Regions from separate parts of the Paenibacillus sp. plas6 genome, predicted to be linked through region 2. Evidence: riboswitches for the same ligand, from Rfam matches in the RefSeq annotation. Region 2 holds a riboswitch; the other holds the start of a gene.
The links. Region 2 has a riboswitch for cyclic di-AMP ahead of AC2TDL_RS08795 (C40 family peptidase). Riboswitches for the same ligand answer to the same signal wherever they lie in the genome.
Positions count from the first base shown of each region.

Region 1 (7,545 bases), 1.6 Mb from region 2:
AGAAGCAAAACATCGTGGATATTCTCAAGTATTGTGGCTTGATGGTGTTCATCGCAAATATATCGAAGAAGTCGGAAGCATGAATGTGTTCTTCAAAATTAATGGCGTTGTAGTAACTCCAATGCTTAACGGCAGTATTCTTGACGGTATTACTCGTAACTCTGTGCTTACATTGCTAAGACATTGGAATCTTCCTGTAGAGGAACGTCGTGTTTCTATTGATGAATTGATTGAAGCTCATAGAAACGGAACACTTGAAGAAGCTTTCGGAACAGGTACAGCTGCAGTTATTTCGCCAATTGGTGAATTAAGTTACAAAAATGAAAAATTCGTCATTAACGGTGGAAAAACTGGTGAGCTGTCTGCTAAAATTTATGATACGATTACTGGTATCCAAAAAGGTAAACTTGAGGATCCATTTGGCTGGCTTGTATCACTTGACTAATTCGTAAAGCTTTTACTTTACGATCAATTAGTTCATAAATAAGGTGCTGCATCCTTAATTGGTGTAATTACACTACCAGTTAAGGTTCAGCACCTTTTTATATGCTCCTATTTTTGTTTCCCATTGTTTCAAAAGTTATAATAGCTTTGTTAAGCTGCTGTAGCATTTGCTTAAAGAATCGTTACATGGTCAGGCACATATAGCTTACTTACTCCATTCTTATGCACAAAGGAAATTTCACCAGCAACGGTTCTAAAGCTTAACGTTAAGTTCGTTAATGAGGATGGAATATGCGGGCTAAAGCTAACCTGTGACCAACCAGGTGCAGCAGGCTTAATACCGCATAGCTCTTCAATCAATATTGGAATTGGAGCACTTGCCCACGGATGGCATAAGCTTGTATTCCATTTCAGCTCCTTTGACCATGCTTCAAAGCATGTTGTCGCTCCTTCTTTAACCATCGTACTCCATGAATGCAAGTCCTCGCTTATAATCAACTCATAAAGTAAATCATATTGCTTTGCCGCAGCTAGCGACTTAAGCACAAAATATGACATATATACGCCGCAGCTTAGTCGTTTTTCAGAAATGAGTTTGACGATTTCTGAAACAGCCTCTTTAGGACAACATTGGAATAAAAGCGGCAGCACATTACTGTGGAGAGAGGCATGTTGCGAGCCTTCTGCATCGATAAAAAGCTTGCGCTTTGCATCATAAAAAACTCTGTTGAACGAATCATACACTTGCTCTAACTGCTTGCGATATACAGCTGCTGGATAATCGAGTTCCTCTGCAATCTCAAGCATCGTTTTTAACGCGCCATAATAAAACGCATTAATAACATTATGACAGCCTTCAAGACCTGTTCTTTTTAGCTCAAAATCATAGCCATCTCGTAAATTTTCTGGCCAATCTACTAAGTTCCACTTTTCATTAACTGACTCCAGCAAGCCATCACTGCGGCAGTAGGAGCTAAAATAGTCCATTATTCCTTCAGCGACAGGGTACATTTCTGTGAGAAATTGACGATCACCGCTTAGTCGATAATATTGCAGCAGTTGCATTGGATATTGCAAGGAAAAATCGGCAATCTCCTGCATAACATGCCCTGGAGCAACAGCCATTAAGCCGGGACAAACACGCGCTGACATTAGCGCAAAGTCCTGCAACGCTTTGCGATACATTGTCAAATCTCCTGATACATAAGCATGAGCATGCGTAATAATTGTATTGTCGCCAAGATATTGTCCCTTTTCTCGGGATGGGCAATCGACATAATTCTCCTGCGTGCCATACTTAATACCATTTTTACATATATGCCAAATTTTATTTAGCAGCTCGTTTGCGGAATGAAATTGACAAGCTTGTTCATCAAGCGGGTAGTGTCGCACAATGACTGCAAAGCTATCGAGATTAAGAGAGTCAAGTGCGTCAGTTAACACTTCAACATAGCGAAACGCTTTATAATCGTATAGTTCAAGCTCATCCTCTGTACCGGAAAGTATCCAACGATCCTCATAAATGCAATTGCAACGCATATCATAACGTACACGCTCATTAGGGAGGAGTTCCTCACCACAGCGGATGATCACCTCTTGTCCAGCTTTGCCGTTTGCTTTCATAGTAAATTGTCCAGTTAGCTCACTGCCAAAATCAAGCTGAAAGCCGCCTTTAATTGCAGTAATTTGCTTAGGTTTTACTCTGTAAATAGAAAGAGCAGAGGTTGGCTGTTGCATCAGACGATGATCATCTGATAGCAGCTCCCATGCAAAGAACCAATCTGAATCATCCAACTCATTTGTGCGCCAGCCCTTTTTCGCCAATCTGCTGTCAATATATTCGCAGAACTGCGTATTATAGCCAATGATTGGTCCAGCTTGATATTCAGCAGCACGGGAACATTTCCAGCTTCTATCTGAACCTAGCAGATGCTCGCCATCTATTAGCAGCTCAGCAATCATTCCTTGTCGATGATCGCCACTGCTGTAGGAGCGACTAATAAGCCCGTGATAATAGACATGTACGGCTATTACATTAGCTCCCTGCTGCAAATACGGTGCAATGTCATATTCATTATAAAAATAGTGATAATAATTGCTTTGTGCTGGACCTTGCCCAATAAAATGACCATTGACATAAAGCTTATAATAGTCATCCGCTGTAATATATAACTTAGCTGCTAGTGGCGTTTGTAACAGTTGAAAACTTTTTCTAAATTGCGTATGGATATTAGTTAAATCCTTTCGATGTGCTGTATTGTTTATTACGTCATGCTCTTTACCATAAACATCAAGCGGCTTTAAGTTCTTAAAAAGCGGGTCAATTATCCACTTTGCTTGCCAGCGTCGATCCATTGCAACTTCCCTCCTGAAATTGAATACACATTGTATTTTAGCTTAATGGTGGCAATGAAAACTTGGGCTTTTCAACGCTGTATTAAGGGAAATTGACGCTAATATAGCCTTCTACTACAATTACAAGCAGAAGGATTACTTGCTAGAGATGGGCGAGGGATGATAATGGAGCTATATTCTAAGGAAAAATATTTAGAAAGCGAAGTTTTTCCTTTTGCTGTTTTGTACTATAAGACGCTTCCAAGTCGAGGAATGCGACCGCATTATCATGATTTTTTTGAAATAGTTTATGTAGCGGATGGTGAAGGGGAGCATATTTATAAGGGACGTTCCTATAAAATCGTTAAAGGTGATTTTTTTGTCATTACGCCTGGTATTGAACATGATTATATTGTTACTGGCGATACTCCTCTAGAGGTTTATAATGTAATGTTCCTGCCGTCATTGCTACATACAGAATTAGCAAGTCTTGCAGCAGAAGCTCCATTTGTTAACTTGTTTTATGTCGAGCCATATTTAAGAGAAACGATTAATTTTGATTCCCATCTAAAGCTGTCCTATATGGAAGCACAAGAGGTAAAGCGAAGAATTGATCATTTAAATTTTGAATTTACACGTAAGCAATTAGGCTATCGACTTGTTATTAAAGCACTATTGGTTGAGCTATTAGTTTATTTAAGTCGTTGTTATGAAGGAAAGGAGCTCACTCAGCTTTTTCCTAGTGATGATATAAAGGCGATCATGGGGTTATGTGAATTTATTGAACAGCATTATGCACATCCAATTCATTTAGAGCAAGTATGTCGAATGTGCGGAATGAGCCAGACGGTTTTTACTAAAAAATTTAAGCAAATTGTCGGCAAAACGTTTATTGAATATCGGAATGAGGTGCGGATTAAAGCAGCGTTACAAAAATTAATCGAGAGCGATGAGAAAATTGTTCATATTGCTCAACAGGTTGGAATTGACGATCTTAGTCATTTTAATTATTTATTTAAGAAGCAAGTGCAGCTAACACCAAGACAATATCGTAAGCTGCATCGCAAAATATAATTTTAGCAAGGAATCGCGACCGTAGTAGAGGTTCGCAAACTGATTTTTACGCATGCAAAAAAATGAGCAGCATCGAAAGTTTGATACTCTCAATGCTGCTCGCTAGTAATTATACAGACAAATACTCAACTGCCCGTTGTTTTAAAACAGCTTCTTCGTAATAATGATGCTCCGAGTTCGTATCAGGAAGAAATTTCAACTGATGCAGAGCATTTGTGAATAGATAGAGACAACGTTCGTCACAGTTTATTGTGTTGTTCATTTGCAGTTCAACTTGTTCTGTAAGACGAGCCATTGTAGTAGGACCAATAAGCGGGGATAGTTGCTGTTTCCAATCTTCAAGATTAAAGTTTGAATCTCCATCATCAATAAAAATTTCACTCCAGCCATGTCCGCGATTGCTTGAAATCCGCAGACAAACTCGATAACCATTGGCATCAACTGCTAGAGCAGGTATTACGAATACTTCAATTCGTTGAATGTGCAAAATATGTGATTCATGCTGCACATTTTGAAATTCATCGGATGGACAAACTGACATTCTACATCTCTCCTTTGCACGCTGACGAGGTTAGCTGTCGGGTTCGGGCTAGAGAGTAGGCCCTACTGTCATCGCTTCCAATTGACATGATTCACCCCTGAAGACTTTGGGTCCCCCGCTTTTTCTAGTGAAAAATTAAGCGTATATTAGTATTATTTTAAATCTTTAAACAGAATTTGTAAATGAAAGCTCATGCATTATAAGATAAACAAATCAGTGGACTAGCAGGTGCATAATAATTTTTATTTTGCGTTATTTTATGATTTCAAGTATGATGATTAGAACGGTATATATTTAATACAGTAAATCAAAGTCAAAGGAGCAAGTGATATGCAATCCAATACAGCACATTGTAAAATAGTTGACTGTACAATTCGTGATGGCGGATTAGTTAACAATTGGGATTTTAGTGTTGAATTTGTTCAGCACTTATATAATAGCTTAAACGAAGCTGGCGTTGACTATATGGAAATTGGCTATAAAAATTCTCCTAAACTGCTTAAAAGCACTGGTTCCGAGGGACCTTGGAGATTTTTGGATGATGATTTTCTTCGTAAAGTTATTCCAAATAAAGGGAATACGAAGCTTTCAGCACTTGTCGATGTTGGTCGTGTAGATGAACAAGATATTTTGCCACGCAGTGAAAGTATGCTTGATCTGATTCGTGTTGCTTGCTACATTCAAGATGTTGATAAAGCTCTTGAGTTAGTTAAAATTTTCCATGATCGCGGCTATGAAACTACTTTAAACATTATGGCTCTTTCTAATGTAATGGAAAATCAATTGCATGAAGCCTTTAAACTGATTCGTGAAAGTGTAGTTGATATTGTATATATTGTTGACTCTTACGGCAGCTTAAAACCAGATGATATGGCTTATCTTGTAGATAAATTTAAAGAGCACCTGCCTAACAAACGTTTAGGTGTTCATGCTCATAATAATTTGCAGCTTGCTTTCGCTAATACGTTGCTAGCAGCAGGTAAAGGCGTGGAGCTGCTAGATTCATCTGTTTATGGAATGGGTCGTGCGGCAGGGAACTGTAATACTGAGCTATTGGTTTCAGAGCTGCAAAACGCTAAATATAATGTACGTCCGGTGCTCGATATGATTGAGAAATATATGATTCCGATGCGCGAAAATGTAGAATGGGGATATATTATTCCATATATGATTACTGGAATTTTGGATGAGCATCCTCGTTCAGCGATGGCTTGGCGCAGAACTGAGCAAAAGGATCAATATGTTGATTTCTATGATCAGCTCACAACTCCAGAAATGGCAAACAAATAAGTAAATTGCCAATAAAGAGGCTGAGGGAAGCTTCTATACGAAAAACTCCGAAAGCAGTATATTCGGAGTTTTTTTATTTCGGCTAAAGATAACTGTTGAAATTTGCTGCCCTCCAAAATCTTGCTTTAATATAAAAAGGGAATGGATTACATGTATTAATTGTATGTTGAAAGGTTCGTAATTTTGCATTCAGTCATTACAGTCATTACAAAAGTGTGATTACTTACTGAAAGGATGATTACAATGCCTTTAACACACGAATTTGGGATAATTGATGATTTTGACAGTCGAAAAATATACGTTAACTATTTTGCAATAGGATGTGAACGGGGGAGCACCTGCTACTCAACACTGCATAGTTAAAAAGAAAAGGCTGGTTTTTTCCAGCCTCATAAGTTTTGTATTAATATAGTTTTCCTTGGCGATAAAGAATGTTACATAATCGATTAACAGCGTGATTATAACAACATTGACGCAAGTTTTGCGGCTGATCAAAGAAAGTTGGAAGCACTTGATCGAGCGTATCGGTCATTTGCTTGTAGAGCAGCTCATAGACATGCTCCTCACTGTAATATTTCGTTTCTCTGCCTTGCAACCATTCAAAATAGGAGACAATCACTCCACCAGCGTTGGCTAATATGTCTGGAATAACCACAATATGTCTTTTAGCTAATGCATCATCTGCCTCACCAGTAATAGGGGCGTTTGCGCCTTCTACAATAATTCCTGCTTGCACAGAATCAACATTATTTTTATGAATTTGCTCCTCTAGGGCAGCTAGAAATAACACATCAACCTTTTGGTAAAGCACTGCTTCTCGGTCTAATATCTCTGCTTCAATTCCTGCTAATTGCAGCTGCTCCTTAGTTGTCGGCAGCTCACCATGATTTTGCTTAGCATAAGCAAGCAAACGATCAATTGCTAAGCCATTTTCATGATATAAGGTGACGTTACGATCGCTAACTGCTACTACACGATGCTTGTAACTATCCGTAAACGCCTCTTGCGCGACAACTGATCCTACGTTACCAAAACCTTGTACAGCAATAGATAGTGGCTTATTTAGATAAGGCAGGAGGCTATTGACATATGGATTGTTTAGTGCTTTTAGCTGAGATAGATGCGTGCTTACATAATTGTTCAGTAAATATTTCAGTACAAAATAGACCCCTTTACCCGTTGCTTCACGTCTGCCAAGCGAGCCGCCAAATGCGATGCTTTTTCCTGTGAAGCTTCCTAAGTAAGGTTGACCTGGATGCGTGCTTTTATATTCAGCGGTCATCCAATCCATTTCTCGTTCGCCTGTGCCCATATCAGGAGCAGGAATATCTTTATCGGGACCTAAAATATCAGAAAAATATTGCACATATTTTTTACAAATTTGATAAAGCTCACGCTCTGAATATTGCCGCGGGTTAATGCCTACTCCGCCTTTTGCTCCGCCGAATGGAACGTTATGCAATGCATTTTTCAAAGTCATTAGTGCAGCGAGGTTAGTTACTTCATCCTCATTTACCGACTCATGAAAACGAATGCCGCCCTTGTATGGCCCTAAGGCGTCATTATGTTGGATACGATAGGCTGGAATGCGCACAACGACACCGCTATCGAGCGTAATTCGTAAAAATGCTTTATGAGTTTTGTTAGGAGTAGATAAAATTGCTCCTAAGGATTGGAACGCTTGCTCTCGTTTCGTACCAGTTAATTGTGGTAAGATAGAAGTGTTTGCTAATAATACACGTAAAGATTGTTCAACGATTGCACTTGTTTGTCTGCCCAAAAGTATTCATCTCCTTAATCATTTTTTCGAACTAATACATAATTATGATGTACGTATGCGCTTTAAAGATACTCATGGAAGG
Region 1 is NZ_CM170151.1:3,567,163-3,574,707, forward strand. It holds gene AC2TDL_RS15680 (branched-chain amino acid aminotransferase) at 1-445, shown strand, start outside; gene AC2TDL_RS15685 (family 78 glycoside hydrolase catalytic domain) at 616-2,799, opposite strand; gene AC2TDL_RS15690 (AraC family transcriptional regulator) at 2,965-3,852, shown strand; gene AC2TDL_RS15695 (hypothetical protein) at 3,962-4,393, opposite strand; cyclic di-AMP (ydaO/yuaA leader) riboswitch at 4,398-4,545, opposite strand; gene AC2TDL_RS15700 (aldolase catalytic domain-containing protein) at 4,724-5,683, shown strand; gene AC2TDL_RS15705 (Glu/Leu/Phe/Val family dehydrogenase) at 6,087-7,463, opposite strand.
Region 1: another riboswitch for cyclic di-AMP. It lies ahead of AC2TDL_RS15695 (hypothetical protein); the one in region 2 lies ahead of AC2TDL_RS08795 (C40 family peptidase).

Region 2 (7,545 bases):
TTTGGTGCGATTGACGAGTGCTGTGATCTTTCGATAACCTAATCTAAATTTATGAGAGATGCAATACTCACGAATGAGTGCAACAAGTTCATCGTCTTTTTTACAGATGGGACGCTTTTTCCATCGATAATAGGTTGCTCTCGATATGTTTAAGGTTTCACAAACCAGCCTAACCGATAACTCAGGATGTTCGTTGATAAATGAGATAGCTACTTCTTTGTCCACCTCCTTTCCCACGCCTTGAACTTTTTTAGCACCTCTAGTTGTTGTTGAAGAAATCTAATTTCGGCTTGTAATTTTTCTACTTCAGAAGCATATTCCGCTCCTTTTCCATACGAATATTGTTTACCAACAGGCTGTTCCAAGCGATGTAATTCACCGTTACGATACCACTTCATCCATGTCTCAACTTGTGAGTCGTTGCGTATATTCAATTCATCTAGTACCACTTTCATAGGTATTCCTTGTAATCTCATTTCAATAGCTTTCATCTTAATTTCGATTGGATAACTCACTCTAGTTCTCAAAACAAAAACACCTCCAAGTTGTATTCATATCTTACGACATGATTTACATTTCTTAAAGGTGTTTTGATTTTGTCTCACTTTATGGGGTCAGTTCCAGCCGTTTTAACGGCCTGTATGCCCCTTTATAATGAAATACTATTGATTGTTGTTTACTGATAAACTTTGTTGCTTATTGGGATCAACATAGTTACTAACAATAGCTAACTCAACACGACGATTTTTTGCTCTGCCTTCGGCAGTATCGTTAGATGCTACTGGATGATATTCTCCATAACCTACAGCACTAAAATGCTTAGGATCTAGCTTCTCGTTCAGTAGCATAATATCCATAAATCGTACTGCACGCATTACACTTAAATCCCAGTTAGAGCGAAACTTTTCGTTACTAATTGGAGCGTTGTCTGTATGTCCAGAAATAACTACATTAAAGTTAGGATATTCTTCAAGCATTTCTGAAAGCTTTACTGCAAGTTCTCTACCTTCTTTGTTAACGGTTGCTTCGGCCGAATTAAATAGAGCATTGTCGCGTATTGTAATGACTAATTGTGACATATTGAGAGACGTATCTAAGCTAGTACTAAGCCCATTTCCAGCAATATACTCATCAATTTGTTGTTTTAATTGACTTAAGTCAGTTTCACTTTGCTCGATTAATTGCTGAATTTCTTGCTCGCTTAGTTCGTTTTGAGATTCTTCATCTTCATTGTCTTTGCCACCAAGCAATTCATCCATATCATCGCCGCGTTCAACTACTGATGGCATTTCCAGTACACCTGTACCACTATTAAATGCGACGTTAAAAGCTTTAGATAACTCTTCGAATTTTTTAACATCCACTTGATTCATTGAATATAGAACAATGAATAATGCCAGCAGCAGCGTAAGAATGTCGGCATATGGAACTAGCCACGATTCGGAAATATGTTCTTCTTCCTCATGCTTCCGCTTTTTGCTCATCGTCTCCTTCCTCCTTCGCTTTCAATGCTTGGCGCTCAGTTGGTGTTAAGAACACCGATAGTTTTTGTTCAATTGCAATTGTAGAAACACCAGCTTGAATAGATAGCAAGCCTTCTAGCATCATAAGACGAATTTCAATTTCAGCTTTAGAAAGACGTCTTAATTTGTTCGCCATTGGATGCCATAGGACATAACCAGTAAAAATACCTAGTAGTGTTGCCATAAATGCACCAGAAATTGCATGCGCTAATGATTCCATATCACTCATGTTTGCTAGAGCGGCAATCAAACCGATAACGGCGCCAAGTACCCCTAGTGTAGGAGCATAGGTACCTGCCTGAGTAAAAATTGCAGCTCCTGCTTTGTGTCGCTCTTCGGTTGCATTAATATCTTCTAGCAGGACATCTCTAACAAGGTCCTGATCATTACCATCAATAATCATACGCATTCCATTTTTAAGAAAAGGATCATCGATTTCATCAACACGTGCCTCTAATGCTAATAGACCTTCACGACGTGTAATACCGGCCCACTCTACAAATTGCTTAATTAACTCTTCGCGTTTTGGAAGAGGGCGCTCTGTAAATAATAGTTTAAATAATGCTCCTACTTTCTTTAGTTCGTTTAGCGGAAAAGCAATAGTTACCGATGCGATCGTTCCTACGATAATAATCATGAACGCCGCAGGGTTAATAAACGCACTTAAGCTTGCTCCTTTTAGTACCATACCTACGAGTACAGCCACGACACCAAGAATAATTCCGATAATAGTTGTGTTTTTCATCTTACACCTCGATTAATCCATTTTCGACAATACCCTACTCTATTCTATTATCGTCAAAATAATGTGATCACATTAGAGTAATTTTGACAAGTTAATAGAATTGCTTAAAATATGATATTTTATGATTTGTTTTATGGCACTTACTATATATAGTAACAGCAGGAAACTAAATTCTACAAGAACAATTCTTACAGAAATAACGACATTTCCTACATAGTGTGTCATAATAGGTGGGAATATTAATTTAAGTTATTTAACAGGAGGATATTTACATGGGAGTGCGTCATGCTCGTGAATATAGCGAGATTCTACAGGAATTGACAACAGCAATTGCGTTGATTGAAGACTGTTATTTGTTTTTTGAAATGGAACTAGCAGAGTGGGAAATTCTCTCAGTAAAAGAACAAAGAGAAGTGCTAGAGGCGTTGGCTGATGACGTATTTTATGGCTTAGGAGAAGAACCGGAAATTGAGGTAGGCAGCGGTACAGTTGTTTATTTAGCACCTCAACATTTAATAGAAATTGTTGCTAGAGGCGAACGACAAGCTGTAGTTCATCTTATTTAGTTTAGGCGTTGTTAATTTGATAACTTTTCGAAGAATTTACAACTGATAAAGGGTGCATAGTAGTGAAAAAAATATTATGGCTTGGCTGCTTGTCATACCTAGTTATTGGCATAGCTCATATTATTGGCGGATCGATATTAGAACAAATTGTGACGCACTATGAAATAACGTATGCACAGGGCGGACAATGGATCATGAATCAATTTTTTGGTTACTTGGTTGGTGTTTTGCTTGGTCCAATGCTTTCAAAAAAGTTTGGTAAGCGGATAACCGTTATTATAGCTTTTACTTCATTAACACTAGCTGAGGCAGTTTACAGCATGTTTCCTCCATGGGAACTGATGTTAATTGTAGCGCCGTTTGCCGGTTTTGGATTTGGGATGATTGAATCGGTCATTGGTTCATTAATTATTGATTTATTTAAAGAACAGACAGCATCAGCAATGAGTCGGTTAGAAACCTTTTTTGGCATAGGAGCTCTATTCATTCCATTAGCTGCAGCGGTATTGATACGTTATCAAATTTGGGAATGGTCATTTCCAATTTTGGCGGCGATTAGTGGTTTAACCTTACTTCTATGGGCGAGTTTATCGTTTGGTAAAGATGTGGATACAATGATTGCTCAGCCTTCTAATCAGGTTGGTGAAGCAAGACAGGTAGCTCTAAAATATAAGCGCCGTGCAATTCCTTTCTTAATTTTAGGGATGATCTTTTTCTTCTTATATGTTGGTGTAGAGATGAGCATATCTCATTATTTACCGTCGATTATGATTGAGCGCAGCGGTTTATCAGATTCAAGCGCTGCCAGCATGCTTGGCTTATTCTGGTCGTTTATGGTTATTGGGCGCTTAGTATGCGGTGCATTAGCTGATCGCCACGGCTATATCAAATATTTAATTGGTTCTATGGCCATTGCTGTTTTAGCGTTTATTGGGATGGTGTTATTTAAACAGCAATATGCACAGTTTACGATGATTGCATTAAGCGGGTTAGGCTTCTCAGGAGTGTTTGGTATTGCTTTAGTTTATGTCAATGCTTGTATCCGCGGGATGACTGATCGTACGACGAGCTTACTTGTTGCTTGCGGAGGGATTGGCGGAGCACTGCTGCCTAAGCTGACTGGCTGGCTAATGGATAATTATACTGCAGCGTTAACTGTAAGCTATGTAGCCATCTTAGTTGCTGTAATGCTAATGTTTATGATTTTTATGATTTTAGTTGGACGAAATCAAAATTTACAGCAGTAGAGTAGCTTGTGCTTGAAATTGAATATGGTAAGATGGGCTGTCCTGAAACGTAAGAATTACTGATCGATTAGGCAGCCCATTTCATTTTTAAAAGAATAAGGCATCATAAAACGATGACAGTTGGCATAGCTTTATAAGGAACAATAAAAAAGACTCGTACTCTAGCGATGAGTGCACTAGAGACAAGTCCTTATGTAATAAATCTTTAGTTACTGCCTTCAACATATTTTGCATATTGATCATCTGATAATATGCGTCTTGCAGTCACGTAACGTGGCTTGTAGTAAGAAGAATCTAATGAATCAACCGTAACTCCTTTAGAAGTTGAAGCATGAGCAAATTTTCCATCTCCTACATAAATGCCAACATGTGTGATGCCACCGTTGTTAGATCCGCTTGTATCAAAAAATACTAGATCCCCAACGCGTAAATCAGATTTTGCAACTTTAGTTCCTTCACTAGCTTGATCAGCAGAACGGCGAGGCAAATCAATATTCATTTTTTCAAATATGTATCGAACAAATCCTGAGCAATCGAAACCGCTCGTAGTATTACCGCCGTACTTGTACTTTGTTCCCTTCACATCCTCAATATTGTCTAGCATTGAAGACGAGCTTGCAGAAACGCTTGTTGCTGAAAAAGTAAGAAATAGAGCTAAAGCCATCAACATCATGCCAAATTTCTTCACAATTAAGTCTCCTTCCGGTATTGCCGACGAGGTTAGCTGAAGGGTTCGGTCGAAGGACTCCCTATGAATCTACTAATTTTGTCTAAGAGATTCAATTCACCCGAAGTGGTTCCCCCGTTCCTTACACAAAGCGTATAAGAATTAGGCATAAGAACTAAGTTATTTACAAGCTATATAATAAACTGAAAATTTAATTCTGTGTAAAATGTGAGAAGATTTTAATCGTTTTCATTTTTCTCATAATCGATTAGTGCTCATTTCAAGCTAGAAATGGGTGTAATTTCATAAAAATTTGTGTATCATAGGAGGATAAATATTCGTTGTGTGAAAGGTTGATCAAGATGGATAACACTAATGAAACGAAATCGGCGTCTTCTAATTTTATTAGAAATATCGTTATCGAAGATTTGAAGGAAGGACGTGTTAATGAAATTATAACGCGTTTTCCTCCTGAACCTAATGGCTATCTACATATTGGACATGCCAAGTCGATCTGCCTTAACTTTGAATTAGCAGATGAGTTTAAAGGAAAAACCAATTTGCGATTTGATGATACAAATCCAGTTAAGGAAGATACAGAATATGTAGAGTCCATTATGGAGGATGTAAGATGGCTCGGCTTCGAATGGGATGGATTATTTTACGCTTCTGATTATTTTGAAGAAATGTACAATCGTGCCGTGTTACTAATTAAAAAAGGTAAAGCCTATGTTTGTGATTTGTCAGCAGAAGAAATTCGTCAAACACGTGGAACGTTAACTGAGCCAGGCAAAAATAGTCCTTATCGCGATCGCTCAGTTGAAGAGAACCTCGACTTATTTGCTCGTATGCGGGCAGGGGAATTTAAAGATGGCGAACGAGTACTGCGCGCAAAAATCGATATGGCTTCTTCTAATATTACGATGCGTGATCCTGTTTTATATCGTATTGCGCATGCCCATCATCATCGTACAGGTGATGCATGGTGCATTTATCCGATGTATGACTTTGCTCACCCAATTAGTGATGCAATTGAAGGAATTACTCATTCCATCTGTACGTTGGAATTCGAGGATCATCGTCCATTATATGATTGGGTAATTGCAGAATGTGAGATGGAGGCAACTCCTCGTCAATATGAATTTGCCCGTTTAAATATTACTAATACGATAATGAGTAAGCGTTATTTAAAAATGCTTGTTGATGAAGGCATTGTAGACGGCTGGGATGATCCTCGCATGCCGACAATTAGCGGTATGAGACGTAAAGGATATACGCCAGAAGCAATTCGCAATTTTTGTCGTGAAATTGGTGTTGCTAAAGCAAATAGTACAGTAGATGAACGCAACCTAGAGCATTTTATTCGTGAAGATTTGAAGCTGAAGGCACCACGTACAATGGCTGTTCTTGATCCGATTAAAGTTGTGATTACGAACTATCCAGAAGGACAAGTGGAATATCTTGATGCTGAAATTAATGCCGAAAACCCTGAGATGGGTATTCGTAAAATTCCATTTTCACGTGAAATTTATATTGAGCGTGAGGACTTTATGGAAAATCCGCCAAGTAAATACTTCCGCTTATTTCCTGGAAATGAAGTGCGCTTAAAGCATGCTTACTTTATCGTGTGTAATGAAGTGATTAAAAACGAGCAAGGGGAAATTGTTGAGCTTCACTGTACCTATGATCCGGAAACGAAGTCAGGAAGCGGGTTTACTGGCAGAAAAGTAAAAGGGACAATTCACTGGGTCGAAGCATCGACAGCTATTCCTGCTAAGCTAAGACTATTTGAGCCGCTGATTGTTGAAGCGCCAGAGCTTAAAGATAAACCGTTCCTTGAACGAATCAATCCAAACTCGTTGCGTGAGGTTAAAGGGTTTATTGAAGAAAACATGAAGGATGTAGCTGCAGGAGATAAGTTCCAATTTTTCCGTCATGGTTACTTTAGCGTAGATAGAGCGAAATCAGAAGATGGATTACTTGTTTTCAACCGTATTGTATCGCTAAAAAGCTCATTTGATCCGAAAAAAGCTTAGTTGCTGCAAGATAGCTGGGAGCACGCTTAATGCGCGCTAAGGTTATAAATGCAGTAAAGCATTTGTTGCGATACATGTTGAAATGTTAGAGGAGTGTTATAACGTTGAGCAAATACTGGAGTCCATTGACTGCTTCACTGGAGCCGTACGTACCCGGTGAGCAACCAAAGGATAAAACATATATTAAGTTAAATACAAATGAAAATCCTTACCCGCCGTCGCCTAAAGCGATAGCGGCAATGACGGCGGCGATTAATGAGGATTTGCGGTTATACCCTGACCCAAACTGCGAGGTGCTAGTAGCAGCACTGGCGAAACAGTACGGCTTAACATCTAAGCAAGTTTTTGTTGGCAATGGTTCTGATGAAATTTTGGCTTTTGCTTTTGCTTCGTTTTTTGATCCAGCCAAACCAGTATTGTTTCCGGATATCACATACAGCTTCTATAAGGTGTATGCAAAATTTTATGGGATTACACCGAAGCTAATTCCGCTTGATGAGCAATTTAATATTCCAATCGACCAATTTAAAGGAGAGCATGGCGGGATTATTATTCCTAATCCTAATGCACCGACTGCGATTCCACTAGGGCTTGATGCTATTCGTCAGCTTATTGAGCAAAATCGTGATCAAGTGGTCATTGTCGATGAAGCTTACGTTGATTTTGGTGCAGAGTCAGCCGTGCAGCTTGTAGACGAATACGATAATTTGTTAGTGATTCAGACTTTATCAAAATCTCGCTCACTAGCTGGCTTGCGCGTT
Region 2 is NZ_CM170151.1:1,965,711-1,973,255, reverse strand. It holds one part of gene AC2TDL_RS08820 (IS3 family transposase) at 1-254, opposite strand, end outside; one part of gene AC2TDL_RS08820 (IS3 family transposase) at 254-527, opposite strand; gene motB (flagellar motor protein MotB) at 663-1,484, opposite strand; gene motA (flagellar motor stator protein MotA) at 1,462-2,268, opposite strand; gene AC2TDL_RS08805 (hypothetical protein) at 2,541-2,834, shown strand; gene AC2TDL_RS08800 (MFS transporter) at 2,897-4,081, shown strand; gene AC2TDL_RS08795 (C40 family peptidase) at 4,287-4,769, opposite strand; cyclic di-AMP (ydaO/yuaA leader) riboswitch at 4,776-4,927, opposite strand; gene AC2TDL_RS08790 (glutamine--tRNA ligase/YqeY domain fusion protein) at 5,111-6,784, shown strand; gene hisC (histidinol-phosphate transaminase) at 6,889-7,545, shown strand, end outside.